3 regions of the Kosakonia sp. YIM B13571 genome follow, and region 1 is predicted to be linked to each of the others. Evidence: predicted binding sites of a transcription regulator. Region 1 holds the regulator's gene; each other region holds the start of a gene.
The links. The regulator PurR, encoded in region 1, represses purine synthesis genes. The targets are predictions, from matches to a motif close to CANGCAAACGTTTGCNTG.
Positions count from the first base shown of each region.

Region 2: the regulator PurR is predicted to act here: its motif matches at 2,009-2,026, upstream of rbsD (D-ribose pyranase).
Region 3: the regulator PurR is predicted to act here: its motif matches at 2,276-2,293, upstream of purE (5-(carboxyamino)imidazole ribonucleotide mutase).

Region 1 covers NZ_JBHZPL010000002.1:167,980-171,868, reverse strand. The annotation lists gene ACFX4O_RS05940 (MFS transporter) at 1-872, opposite strand, end outside; gene ACFX4O_RS05935 (YnhF family membrane protein) at 1,041-1,130, opposite strand; gene purR (HTH-type transcriptional repressor PurR) at 1,428-2,453, shown strand; gene punR (DNA-binding transcriptional activator PunR) at 2,472-3,383, opposite strand; gene punC (purine nucleoside transporter PunC) at 3,495-3,889, shown strand, end outside.
Region 2 covers NZ_JBHZPL010000004.1:498,281-502,169, forward strand. The annotation lists gene kup (low affinity potassium transporter Kup) at 1-1,836, shown strand, start outside; gene rbsD (D-ribose pyranase) at 2,041-2,460, shown strand; gene rbsA (ribose ABC transporter ATP-binding protein RbsA) at 2,468-3,889, shown strand, end outside.
Region 3 covers NZ_JBHZPL010000001.1:779,600-783,488, forward strand. The annotation lists gene cysS (cysteine--tRNA ligase) at 1-841, opposite strand, end outside; gene ppiB (peptidylprolyl isomerase B) at 1,015-1,509, shown strand; gene lpxH (UDP-2,3-diacylglucosamine diphosphatase) at 1,513-2,235, shown strand; gene purE (5-(carboxyamino)imidazole ribonucleotide mutase) at 2,365-2,874, shown strand; gene purK (5-(carboxyamino)imidazole ribonucleotide synthase) at 2,871-3,889, shown strand, end outside.

The sequences.
Region 1 (3,889 bases):
ACTTCGCTGCGCGCCAGGAACGGGATCGCCAGCATGATAGCAATCAGCAAGATCAAAAAACCTTTCAGCGTGCCGGTGACCGAGCGATCCGCCAGTTTGCCACCGAGATAGTTACCAATGGAGAAGCCAACACCAATCAACACCAGCATCGCAGTCACAAAGACGGGAGTGGCATCGGTAATGGTGTGCAGCACCGGCGCAATATAGGTATACAGCGTGAACATGGCACCTGCGCCGAGCACAGTCGTCAGCAGCGCAGACAACACTTGTGGGCGTACCAGCACCGAAAGCTCTTTACGTACATCCGGGCGCTCACCTGCCCCACCTTTCGGCAGCGAAAAGAACAGGCTCGCCATGGCAATCACACCCAGCCCGGCGGTGGCCATAAACGACATACGCCAGCCAATGGTTTCACCCAGCCATGTTGCGGCAGGTACACCGCCAATGTTAGCAATGGTCAGTCCCATGAACATGGTCGCCACCGCGCTAGCCTGCTTCTCTTTCGCGACAACGCTTGCTGCCACCACCGAGCCAAGACCAAAGAAAGCACCATGGTTCAGGCTGGTGACGATACGCGCCAGCATTAATGTGGTGTAATCCGGTGCAATCGCCGATAGCACGTTACCGAGCGTAAAAATCGCCATCAAAAAGATCAGCGCGTTGCGTCTGCCACGGTGCGACAGCAACAGCGTCATCAACGGCGCACCGACCATCACACCGATAGCATAAGCGCTAATCAGCATCCCCGCCGCCGGAATAGAGACGTCAACGCCGCGGGCAATAACCGGCAGTAATCCCATCGGGGAAAACTCGGTGGTACCAATGCCGAAGGCGCCAATCGCCAGGGCAAGCAAAGGGAAATTAATTTTCATCTGTCACTCCAAAAAAGACATGCCGACTTGCGACCCTGTCGCTGAAGTCAAAAGTATGACAGCAATCACAAAAAACAGAAGTTAGCAGAATGACAAAAGATTATTGCAGAAGTGATAACAATAGCGGGGGGAAGAAAAACGAGGGAGAAGGCTCTCCCTCGCGATAGATCAATGCAGTGCAGCAGTCAGGCCGCCGAAAACAATCAGGCTCAGAACGATGACGGTAGTAACTAAAGAATACTTCAGATCGGTGCTCATCAATTTTCCCCTTTTTAATTTCCCCACAAAAAGTGAGATAACGCATTTTTGCACAAATTATCTTAAAAATCTTGCGGGAATTCACAGGAGAAACGTTTTAATACTTCCCCTTTTGCTCAAGATCAGACAAAATTCGACGCTAAATTTATTAGCGTACCGGCCATTGACTCCCCTCCTGACGTCCCGTGTCGTTTTCCCGGCGTACCGCACCCCCTTTGATGGGTACAGGGTGATTAAAGGCAAACGTTTACCTAAAGTATTATCAGGAGCTTATGATATGGTCTGGAGTGATATCTGATGGCAACGATTAAAGACGTAGCGAAACGAGCAAACGTTTCCACTACAACCGTATCACATGTAATCAACAAAACCCGTTTCGTCGCCGAAGAGACACGCAACGCCGTGTGGGCGGCAATTAAAGAGTTGCACTATTCCCCCAGCGCCGTCGCTCGCAGCCTGAAAGTCAATCACACAAAATCGATCGGCTTGCTGGCAACCAGCAGCGAAGCAGCCTATTTTGCCGAAATTATCGAAGCCATAGAGAAAAAGTGCTTCCAGAAGGGTTACACCTTAATCCTCGGCAATGCCTGGAATAGCCTGGAAAAACAGGGCGCTTATCTGTCGATGATGGCGCAAAAGCGCGTCGATGGTTTACTGGTGATGTGTTCCGAATACCCGGAATCACTATTGAGCATGCTGGAAGAGTACCGTCATATTCCCATGGTGGTGATGGACTGGGGCGAATCGAAGGCCGACTTTACTGATTCCGTTATTGATAACGCCTTTGAAGGCGGGTACATGGCCGGGCGTTATCTTATCGATCGTGGACATCGCGATATTGGCGTGATCCCCGGGCCTCTGGAGCGTAACACGGGTGCTGGCCGCCTGGCAGGCTTTATGAAAGCGATGGAAGAAGCCCTTATTACTGTGCCGGAAAACTGGATAGTACAGGGTGATTTCGAGCCGGAATCCGGCTATCGCGCAATGCAGCAAATCCTTGGTCAAACGCATCGCCCTACCGCAGTCTTTTGCGGCGGCGACATTATGGCGATGGGCGCGCTTTGCGCTGCCGATGAAATGGGTTTACGCGTACCGCAGGATATTTCCCTGATTGGTTATGACAATGTTCGCAACTCACGCTTCTTTACCCCGGCCTTGACCACGATTCACCAGCCGAAAGATTCGCTGGGGGAAACGGCGTTTACCATGCTGCTTGATCGCATCGTCAACAAGCGCGAAGAGTCACAGTCTATTGAAGTGCACCCGCGCCTGGTTGAGCGCCGCTCCGTGGCCGATGGCCCGTTCCGCGACTACCGCCGCTAACCGCTTCTGACGGAGCCGTTAATTCGGCTCCCGTAACCACTCGTCATTCAGCGTTTCACTATCCCCCAGATATTCCAGCAGCCAGTTTAACGCTGGGGAAGCCTCATTTTGTTGCCACGTCAGACAGCACGCCGCATCCGGGAAGGGATTTTCCAGGGTCAGCGCAACCCAGTCGCCACTGTCGAGGCGCGGGCGGGCAAAGTGTGCCGGTACCATTCCCACGCATAACCCTGCAGATAAGCAAGCCTCTGATGATGCCCAATCAGGGACAATCACGCGTTTCTGATTATCCAGCAGCCAAGTAATACGTTTCGGCAACGAACGGGACGTATCTTCCTGGATAAGTGAAGGCCAGTTGCGCAAGGTGTCGTCGCTAAGCGGGCCTGCCATCGACGCCAACGGATGGCGGCTGGAAACCACACATTTCCAGCTCAGCATTCCCATATCACGAAACGCATAACGTCCACCGACGGGGATTGCTTGCGTTGCACCAATCGCCAGTTCAACCCGCCCATCAGCAAGCGCATCCCAGACTCCGTTAAAGACTTCCTGATAAACCTGCAACTCAACATCACTGAAATGGCGATAGAAATCGACGATCAATTGCCGGGTACGTTCAGGTTTTACAATGTTGTCGACGGCAATCGCCAGTTGCCCGCGCCAGCCATTGGCGATTTGCTGGCACTGCTGACGAGTGACCTGCATTTTTTTGATAACAGCTCGCCCTTCTTTCAAAAACCAGACCCCGGCAGGCGTAAGTTCTACATCCCGATGACGGCGCTCAAACAGCGGAACGGCAAGCCACTCTTCAAGCTGCCGCACGGTATAGCTCACCGCAGAAGGTACACGATGTAACTCCTGCGCCGCACCGCTAAAACTGCCATTACGCGCTACAGCATCAACCACTTCCAGCGAATATTCTGACCACATAATCTGCCTGCAAAAATTTTGAAACCACTACGCAAATATTAGCGTTTCACAAGCGCTAATGCACTCCTTACACTCGACAGCCCTGATTACCTGCAATAAAGAGAACCCCTAATGCAACCTGGCAACGGATTTTTAGTCTGGCTCGCGGGATTAAGCGTGCTCGGCTTTTTAGCCACTGATATGTACCTCCCCGCCTTCAGCGCGATACAGCAAGATTTACACACATCGTCTGCGGTGGTTAGCGCAACTTTAAGCCTGTTTCTGGCGGGCTTTGCCATTGCGCAATTGGTATGGGGGCCGCTATCAGATCGCTATGGTCGCAAGCCGGTTTTACTGGCCGGGCTGGCGATTTTTGCGCTGGGCTGTCTGGGAACATTATGGGTACGCGATGCAACCTTGTTACTGGTGCTGCGTTTTGTGCAAGCCGTGGGGGTCTGCGCCGCCACGGTAAGCTGGCAGGCGCTGGTGACGGATAACTACCCTGCACATCGCGTCAATCGCATCTT
Region 2 (3,889 bases), on a different contig from region 1:
GTTACGCTTGCGGCGATTGGGGTTGTCTACGGTGATATTGGCACCAGCCCACTTTATACACTTCGTGAATGTTTGTCCGGTCAGTTTGGTTTTGGCGTTGAGCGCGATGCCGTGTTTGGTTTTTTGTCGCTCATCTTCTGGCTGCTGATTTTTGTTGTCTCCATTAAGTATCTGACATTCGTCATGCGGGCGGATAACGCCGGTGAAGGCGGGATCTTAACCCTGATGTCGCTGGCCGGGCGCAATACCTCCGCAAGGATGACCTCGGTGCTGGTGATCATGGGGCTGATTGGCGGCAGCTTCTTCTATGGCGAAGTGGTCATAACGCCCGCCATTTCGGTGATGTCGGCAATCGAGGGCCTGGAGATTATCGCGCCTTCGCTCGACGCCTGGATTGTACCGTTGTCGATTGTCGTTTTAACCCTGCTGTTTGCGATTCAGAAACATGGTACGGGGCTGGTGGGGAAGTTGTTTGCCCCCATTATGCTGGCGTGGTTTTTGATTCTGGCGGTGCTCGGTGTGCGCAGCATTATTGCGAACCCTGAAGTGTTGCAAGCGCTAAACCCAATGTGGGCGGTGAACTTCTTCCTGCAATATAAGGCTATCTCTTTTGTGGCGCTGGGCGCGGTAGTGCTGTCCATTACCGGGGTGGAGGCGCTGTATGCGGATATGGGCCACTTCGGTAAGCTGCCGATCCGCGTGGCGTGGTTTATTGTCGTGCTACCGTCGCTGGTGCTGAACTACTTTGGCCAGGGCGCGCTGCTGCTGAAAACGCCGGAAGCGATTAAGAACCCCTTTTTCCTGCTCGCGCCGGAATGGGCGCTGATCCCGATGCTGATTATTTCCACGCTGGCGACGGTTATCGCCTCGCAGGCGGTGATTTCCGGCGTGTTCTCACTGACGCGCCAGGCCGTGCGTCTGGGGTATCTGGCGCCGATGCGCATCATCCATACCTCGGAGATGGAATCCGGGCAGATCTATATCCCGTTCATTAACTGGCTGCTCTACTTTGCGGTGGTGCTGGTTATTGTCAGCTTCGAACACTCGAGTAACCTGGCGGCAGCGTACGGGATCGCCGTAACGGGCACCATGGTGCTGACCTCGATTCTCTCCACCACGGTGGCGCGCAAAAACTGGCACTGGAACAAAGTGCTGGTGGGACTGCTTCTGCTCCTATTCCTTTCTATCGATGTGCCGTTGTTCTCGGCGAACCTCGACAAAATCGTCTCCGGTGGTTGGTTACCATTAACCCTTGGGCTGGTGATGTTCCTGGTGATGACCACCTGGAAGAGCGAGCGTTTCCGCCTGCTGCGCCGTATGCATGAACACGGTAACTCTCTGGAGGCAATGATTGCTTCGCTGGAGAAATCGCCGCCGGTGCGCGTACCGGGCACAGCGGTGTATATGTCGCGTGCGCTGAATGTTATCCCGTTTGCCATGATGCATAACCTGAAGCACAACAAGGTGCTGCATGAGCGCGTGATCCTGCTGACGCTGCGTACTGAAGATGCGCCTTATGTGCACAATGTGCGCCGCGTGCAGATTGAGCAATTGTCGCCGACCTTCTGGCGTGTGGTGGCAAGCTACGGCTGGCGTGAAACGCCAAATGTGGAAGAAGTGTTCCACCGTTGCGGGCTGGAAGGGTTGAACTGCCGCATGATGGAGACCTCGTTCTTTATGTCGCATGAGTCGTTGATTGTGGGCAAACGGCCTTGGTATCTGCGCCTGCGCGGCAAACTCTATCTGGTATTGCAACGTAACGCGCTGCGCGCGCCAGATCAGTTTGAGATCCCGCCAAACCGAGTGATAGAACTGGGAACGCAGGTCGAAATTTAGTTCTGATGAAACCCCTCTTTAAGAGGGGTTTTTGCTATTAATTGCTGATGATTTCACTTAAATAAGTAAAGCTGTTTTTTTCATCATTTCGGCAAGCGAAACGTTTCGATATCGATCACACTTCTATAAAGTCAGGATGGTTTTCTGCACATTCTTCGTACTACACTGCATACAGCGAAACGTTTCGCTGATGGAGCGTAAAAAATGAAAAAAGGTCGTGTGCTGAACGCTGACATCTCGTCAGTCATCTCTCGTCTTGGTCATACTGATTCGCTGGTGGTGTGTGATGCCGGGTTGCCGGTGCCGCGTAACACGCAACGTATTGATATGGCATTAACTCAGGGCGTGCCTTCCTTTATGCAAGTACTGGAAGTGGTGACGACGGAAATGCAGGTTGAGTCCGCGATTATCGCCTCGGAGATTAAGCAGCATAATCCGCAGCTCCATGAAACGTTGCTCAAGCATATTGAGCAGCTGCAACAACACCAGGGAAATAGCATCGAAGTGCGGTACGTTACGCACGAGCAATTTAAAAAACACACCGCGGACAGTCATGCGGTGATTCGCAGCGGGGAGTGTTCCCCGTTTGCGAATATCATTCTCTGTGCTGGCGTGACCTTCTGAGGCCATCATGGACGCGTTATTGCAACTCAAAGGCATCGACAAAGCCTTTCCCGGCGTAAAAGCCCTCTCCGGCGCGGCGCTTAATGTTTACTCTGGCCGCGTGATGGCGTTGGTTGGTGAAAACGGTGCCGGCAAATCAACGATGATGAAAGTGCTGACGGGCATCTACACCCGTGATGCCGGTTCGCTGCTGTGGTTGGGCAAAGAAACCACGTTCACCGGGCCGAAATCCTCCCAGGAAGCCGGTATTGGCATCATCCACCAGGAACTGAACCTGATCCCGCAGCTCACCATTGCCGAGAACATCTTCCTCGGTCGTGAGTTTGTGAATCGCTTTGGCAAAATCGACTGGAAAAAGATGTTTGCCGAAGCCGACAAACTGCTGGCTAAGCTGAATCTGCGCTTTAAAAGCGAGCGGCTGGTCGGTGAACTCTCGATTGGCGATCAGCAGATGGTCGAAATCGCTAAAGTGATGAGCTACGAATCGCAGGTCATCATTATGGATGAGCCAACCGATGCCCTGACCGATACCGAAACCGAATCGCTGTTCCGCGTCATCCGCGAGCTGAAATCGCAGGGGCGCGGCATCGTCTATATTTCTCACCGCATGAAAGAGATCTTCGAGATTTGCGATGACGTGACCGTCTTCCGTGACGGGCAATTTATTGCCGAGCGCGAAGTGGCCACGCTAACCGAAGATTCGCTGATCGAGATGATGGTTGGCCGCAAGCTGGAAGATCAATATCCGCGGCTGGATAAAACGCCGGGCGAAATTCGTCTTACCGTCGATAACCTGTGCGGGCCGGGCGTGGAAAATGTCAGTTTTACGCTGCGTAAAGGCGAGATCCTTGGCGTCGCCGGGCTGATGGGCGCGGGACGTACCGAGCTGATGAAGGTGCTGTATGGCGCACTGCCGCGCACCAGCGGCTATGTGACGCTCGACGGCCATGAAGTGATCACCCGCTCACCGCAGGACGGTCTGGCAAACGGTATTGTTTACATTTCAGAAGACCGCAAGCGCGACGGGCTGGTGCTCGGTATGTCGGTTAAAGAGAACATGTCGCTGACCGCGCTGCGTTACTTCAGCCATGCGGGCGGTACGCTGAAACACAAAGATGAGCAGCAGGCGGTAAGTGATTTTATTCGTCTGTTTAATGTGAAAACGCCCTCAATGGAGCAGGCAATCGGTTTGCTCTCCGGCGGGAACCAGCAAAAAGTGGCGATTGCGCGCGGTCTGATGACCCGGCCGAAAGTGCTGATCCTCGACGAGCCGACGCGTGGTGTCGACGTTGGGGCGAAGAAAGAGATTTATCAGTTAATTAACCAGTTTAAGGCCGATGGCCTGAGCATCATTCTTGTCTCCTCCGAAATGCCGGAAGTGTTGGGCATGAGCGATCGCATAATGGTGATGCATGAAGGGCATCTCGGC
Region 3 (3,889 bases), on a different contig from region 1:
GCACGTCGCGCACGGTAAAGAAGTTGCCGAGCGATTTTGACATCTTCTCGCGGTCAACCATCACCATGCCGGAGTGCATCCAGTAATTCACGTATTCGCCGTCATGCGCACAGGTTGACTGGGCGATTTCGTTTTCGTGGTGCGGGAACATCAGATCGGAGCCGCCGCCGTGGATATCGAAATGCGAACCCAGCTGTTTGCAGTTCATTGCCGAACACTCAATGTGCCAGCCGGGACGGCCTTCGCCCCACGGCGACGGCCAGCTCGGCTCGCCGGGCTTGGACATTTTCCACAGCACAAAGTCCATCGGGTTACGTTTCACTTCCGCGATTTCTACGCGCGCACCCGCTTGCAACTGATCCAGATCCTGGCGCGAAAGCTGACCGTAAGTCGGATCGGTCGGCACCGAGAACATCACATCGCCATTTTCAGCAACGTAAGCATGATCGCGTTCCAGCAGGCGCTGGGTGATTTCAATAATTTCATGAATATGGTGGGTCGCGCGCGGTTCGCTGTCCGGGCGCAGGATATTGAGCGCGTCAAAATCCTTATGCATCTCAACGATCATCCGGTCGACCAGTGCAACAAAACTTTCGCCATTCTCATTAGCGCGCTTAATGATTTTGTCGTCAATATCGGTGATATTGCGGACATATTTCAGCTTATAGCCGAGAAAGCGCAAATAGCGGGATACCACGTCAAAAGCGACAAACGTACGGCCGTGACCGATATGACAGAGATCGTAAACGGTAATACCACACACGTACATGCCGACTTCCCCGGCATGAATAGGTTTGAATTCCTCTTTTTGGCGCGTCAGTGTATTAAAGATTTTTAACATCGAAGATTCCATGTGGACGTGTGTGGAACGAAAACCGCATATATTACCCGTAATTCAAACCCGAAGCAGCACACTTTGCAAGGTGATCCAGCCTCGCGGTTATGCTATAACAAGCGACTATCTCTGACCCACTGGCGGGTCTACGCACTACACTATCAGAACAGGATGCAATAATGGTTACTTTCCACACTAATCACGGCGACATCGTAATCAAAACCTTTGATGACAAAGCGCCTGAAACAGTTAAAAACTTCCTGGACTACTGCCGTGAAGGTTTCTACAACAACACGATTTTCCACCGTGTTATCAATGGTTTTATGATTCAGGGCGGCGGTTTTGAACCGGGCATGAACCAGAAAGTCACTAAAGACCCCATCAAAAACGAAGCCAACAACGGTCTGAAAAACACCCGTGGTACGCTGGCCATGGCGCGTACTCAGGCTCCGCACTCCGCTACTGCGCAGTTCTTCATCAACGTAGCTGATAACGACTTCCTGAACTTCAGCGGCGAAAGCATGCAAGGCTGGGGTTACTGTGTGTTTGCCGAAGTGGTTGAAGGCATGGACGTTGTTGACAAGATCAAAGGCGTTTCTACCGGCCGCAGCGGCATGCACCAGGATGTGCCGAAAGAAGACGTAGTGATTGAAAGCGTGGACGTCAGCGAGTAATTGGTGGCGACACTCTTTATCGCAGATTTGCATCTGCAAACAGAAGAACCGGCGATCACCGCCGGTTTTCTGCGTTTTTTGGCCGGTACAGCGCGTGAAGCCGATGCGCTCTACATTTTGGGCGATCTGTTTGAAGCCTGGATCGGCGACGACGACCCAAACCCGCTACATCAACAGATAGCCCATGCGCTGAAAGCTGTTGTCGACAGTGGCGTTCCTTGCTATTTCATTCACGGCAACCGCGATTTCCTGCTCGGCCAACGCTTCGCGCAAGCCAGCGGTATGCAGTTATTACCTCAGGAACAAGTGCTCAATCTGTATGGCCGCAACGTGCTGATTATGCATGGCGATACGCTCTGCACCGACGATGCCGGTTACCAGGCCTTTCGCGCCAAAGTACACCAACCCTGGCTGCAAAAGTTGTTCCTCGCCCTGCCGCTCTTTATCCGCCGACGTGTTGCCGCGAAAATGCGCGCGGGCAGTAAAGCCGCCAACAGCAGCAAGTCGCTTTCGATTATGGATGTAAACCAGCACGCCGTGGTGGAAGCCATGGAAAAACACCAGGTGCAGTGGTTGATCCACGGTCATACCCATCGCCCGGCAGTGCATGAACTCACCGCCAATAACGCGCCCGCATTCCGTGCCGTTTTAGGCGCATGGCACAGCGAAGGCTCGATGGTGCGCGTCAGCGACAGCGATGTTGAACTGATTTATTTTCCTTTCTGATTACGCTGGCGATGACACGTCAAACGCGCGAAAACATCGCCACGCAACCGTTTTCCTTGCCGGTTTTACATGCTATTCTCTGTGCCCTCTTATGTAGTCTGAAGCACACCCACAGGAGTTTTGAGACGTATGTCTTCAAGCAACCAACCGGCGCGCATCGCCATTGTTATGGGCTCGAAAAGCGACTGGGCCACCATGCAATTCGCCGCAGAAATCCTCGATACCCTGAACGTTCCGCACCATGTTGAAATCGTCTCCGCACACCGCACCCCGGATAAACTGTTTAGCTTCGCCGAAAGTGCGGAACAAAACGGTTATCAGGTGATCATTGCCGGTGCCGGTGGCGCAGCGCATCTGCCGGGCATGATCGCGGCGAAAACACTGGTTCCGGTGCTGGGTGTGCCGGTACAAAGCGCTGCGTTAAGCGGTGTGGACAGCCTTTACTCTATCGTGCAGATGCCGCGTGGCATTCCAGTAGGAACGCTGGCAATTGGCAAAGCGGGTGCGGCAAACGCTGCGTTGCTGGCCGCGCAGATCCTCGCGCAACATGATGCAGTACTGCACCAACGCCTGGCTGACTGGCGTAAATCTCAGACTGATGAGGTGCTGGATAATCCCGATCCGAGAGGCGCGGCATGAAACAGGTTTGCGTATTAGGTAACGGCCAGCTTGGCCGGATGTTGCGCCAGGCCGGTGAGCCGCTCAGCATTGCGGTCTGGCCGGTTGGGCTGGATGATGCGCCAGAAGCGGTACCGTTCCAGCAGAGTGTGATTACCGCCGAAATTGAGCGCTGGCCGGAAACGGCGTTAACCCGCGAGCTGGCGCGCCACCCGGCGTTTGTTAACCGCGATGTATTTCCGATCATTGCCGACCGCCTGACGCAAAAACAGCTATTCGACAAACTCGAACTGGCTACCGCGCCGTGGCAATTGTTGGCAGATAAAAGCGAATGGCCAGCGGTGTTTTCCCGCCTGGGAGAGCTGGCAATTGTTAAGCGCCGCGTGGGTGGCTATGACGGTCGTGGGCAGTGGCGCTTACGTGCGGGTGAAACGGATCAGTTGCCGGACGACTGCTACGGCGAGTGCATTGTTGAGCAGGGCATTAATTTTTCTGGTGAAGTGTCGCTGGTTGGCGCGCGCGCGCGCGATGGCAGTACCGTGTTTTATCCACTGACGCACAACCTACATCAGGACGGCATTTTGCGTACCAGTGTGGTTTTCCCGCAGGCTAACGCTGCGCAGCAACAGCAGGCGGAAGACATGCTTTCCGCCATCATGCATGAGCTGAACTATGTCGGCGTGATGGCGATGGAGTGCTTCGTCACACCCGGCGGGCTGCTGATTAATGAACTAGCCCCGCGCGTGCATAACAGCGGCCACTGGACACAGAACGGTGCTTCTATCAGCCAGTTTGAACTGCACCTGCGCGCGGTCGTGGATCTGCCGTTGCCGCCGCCGGTAGTGAACAGCCCGTCGGTGATGATCAACCTGATTGGCAGCGATCTGAATTACGACTGGTTGAAGCTGCCGCTGGTGCATCTGCACTGGTACGACAAAGAGGTACGTCCGGGGCGCAAAGTGGGCCATTTGAACCTGAACGATGATGACACCTCGCGTCTGAGCGCCACGCTGGAAGCGCTGGTGCCGCTGCTGCC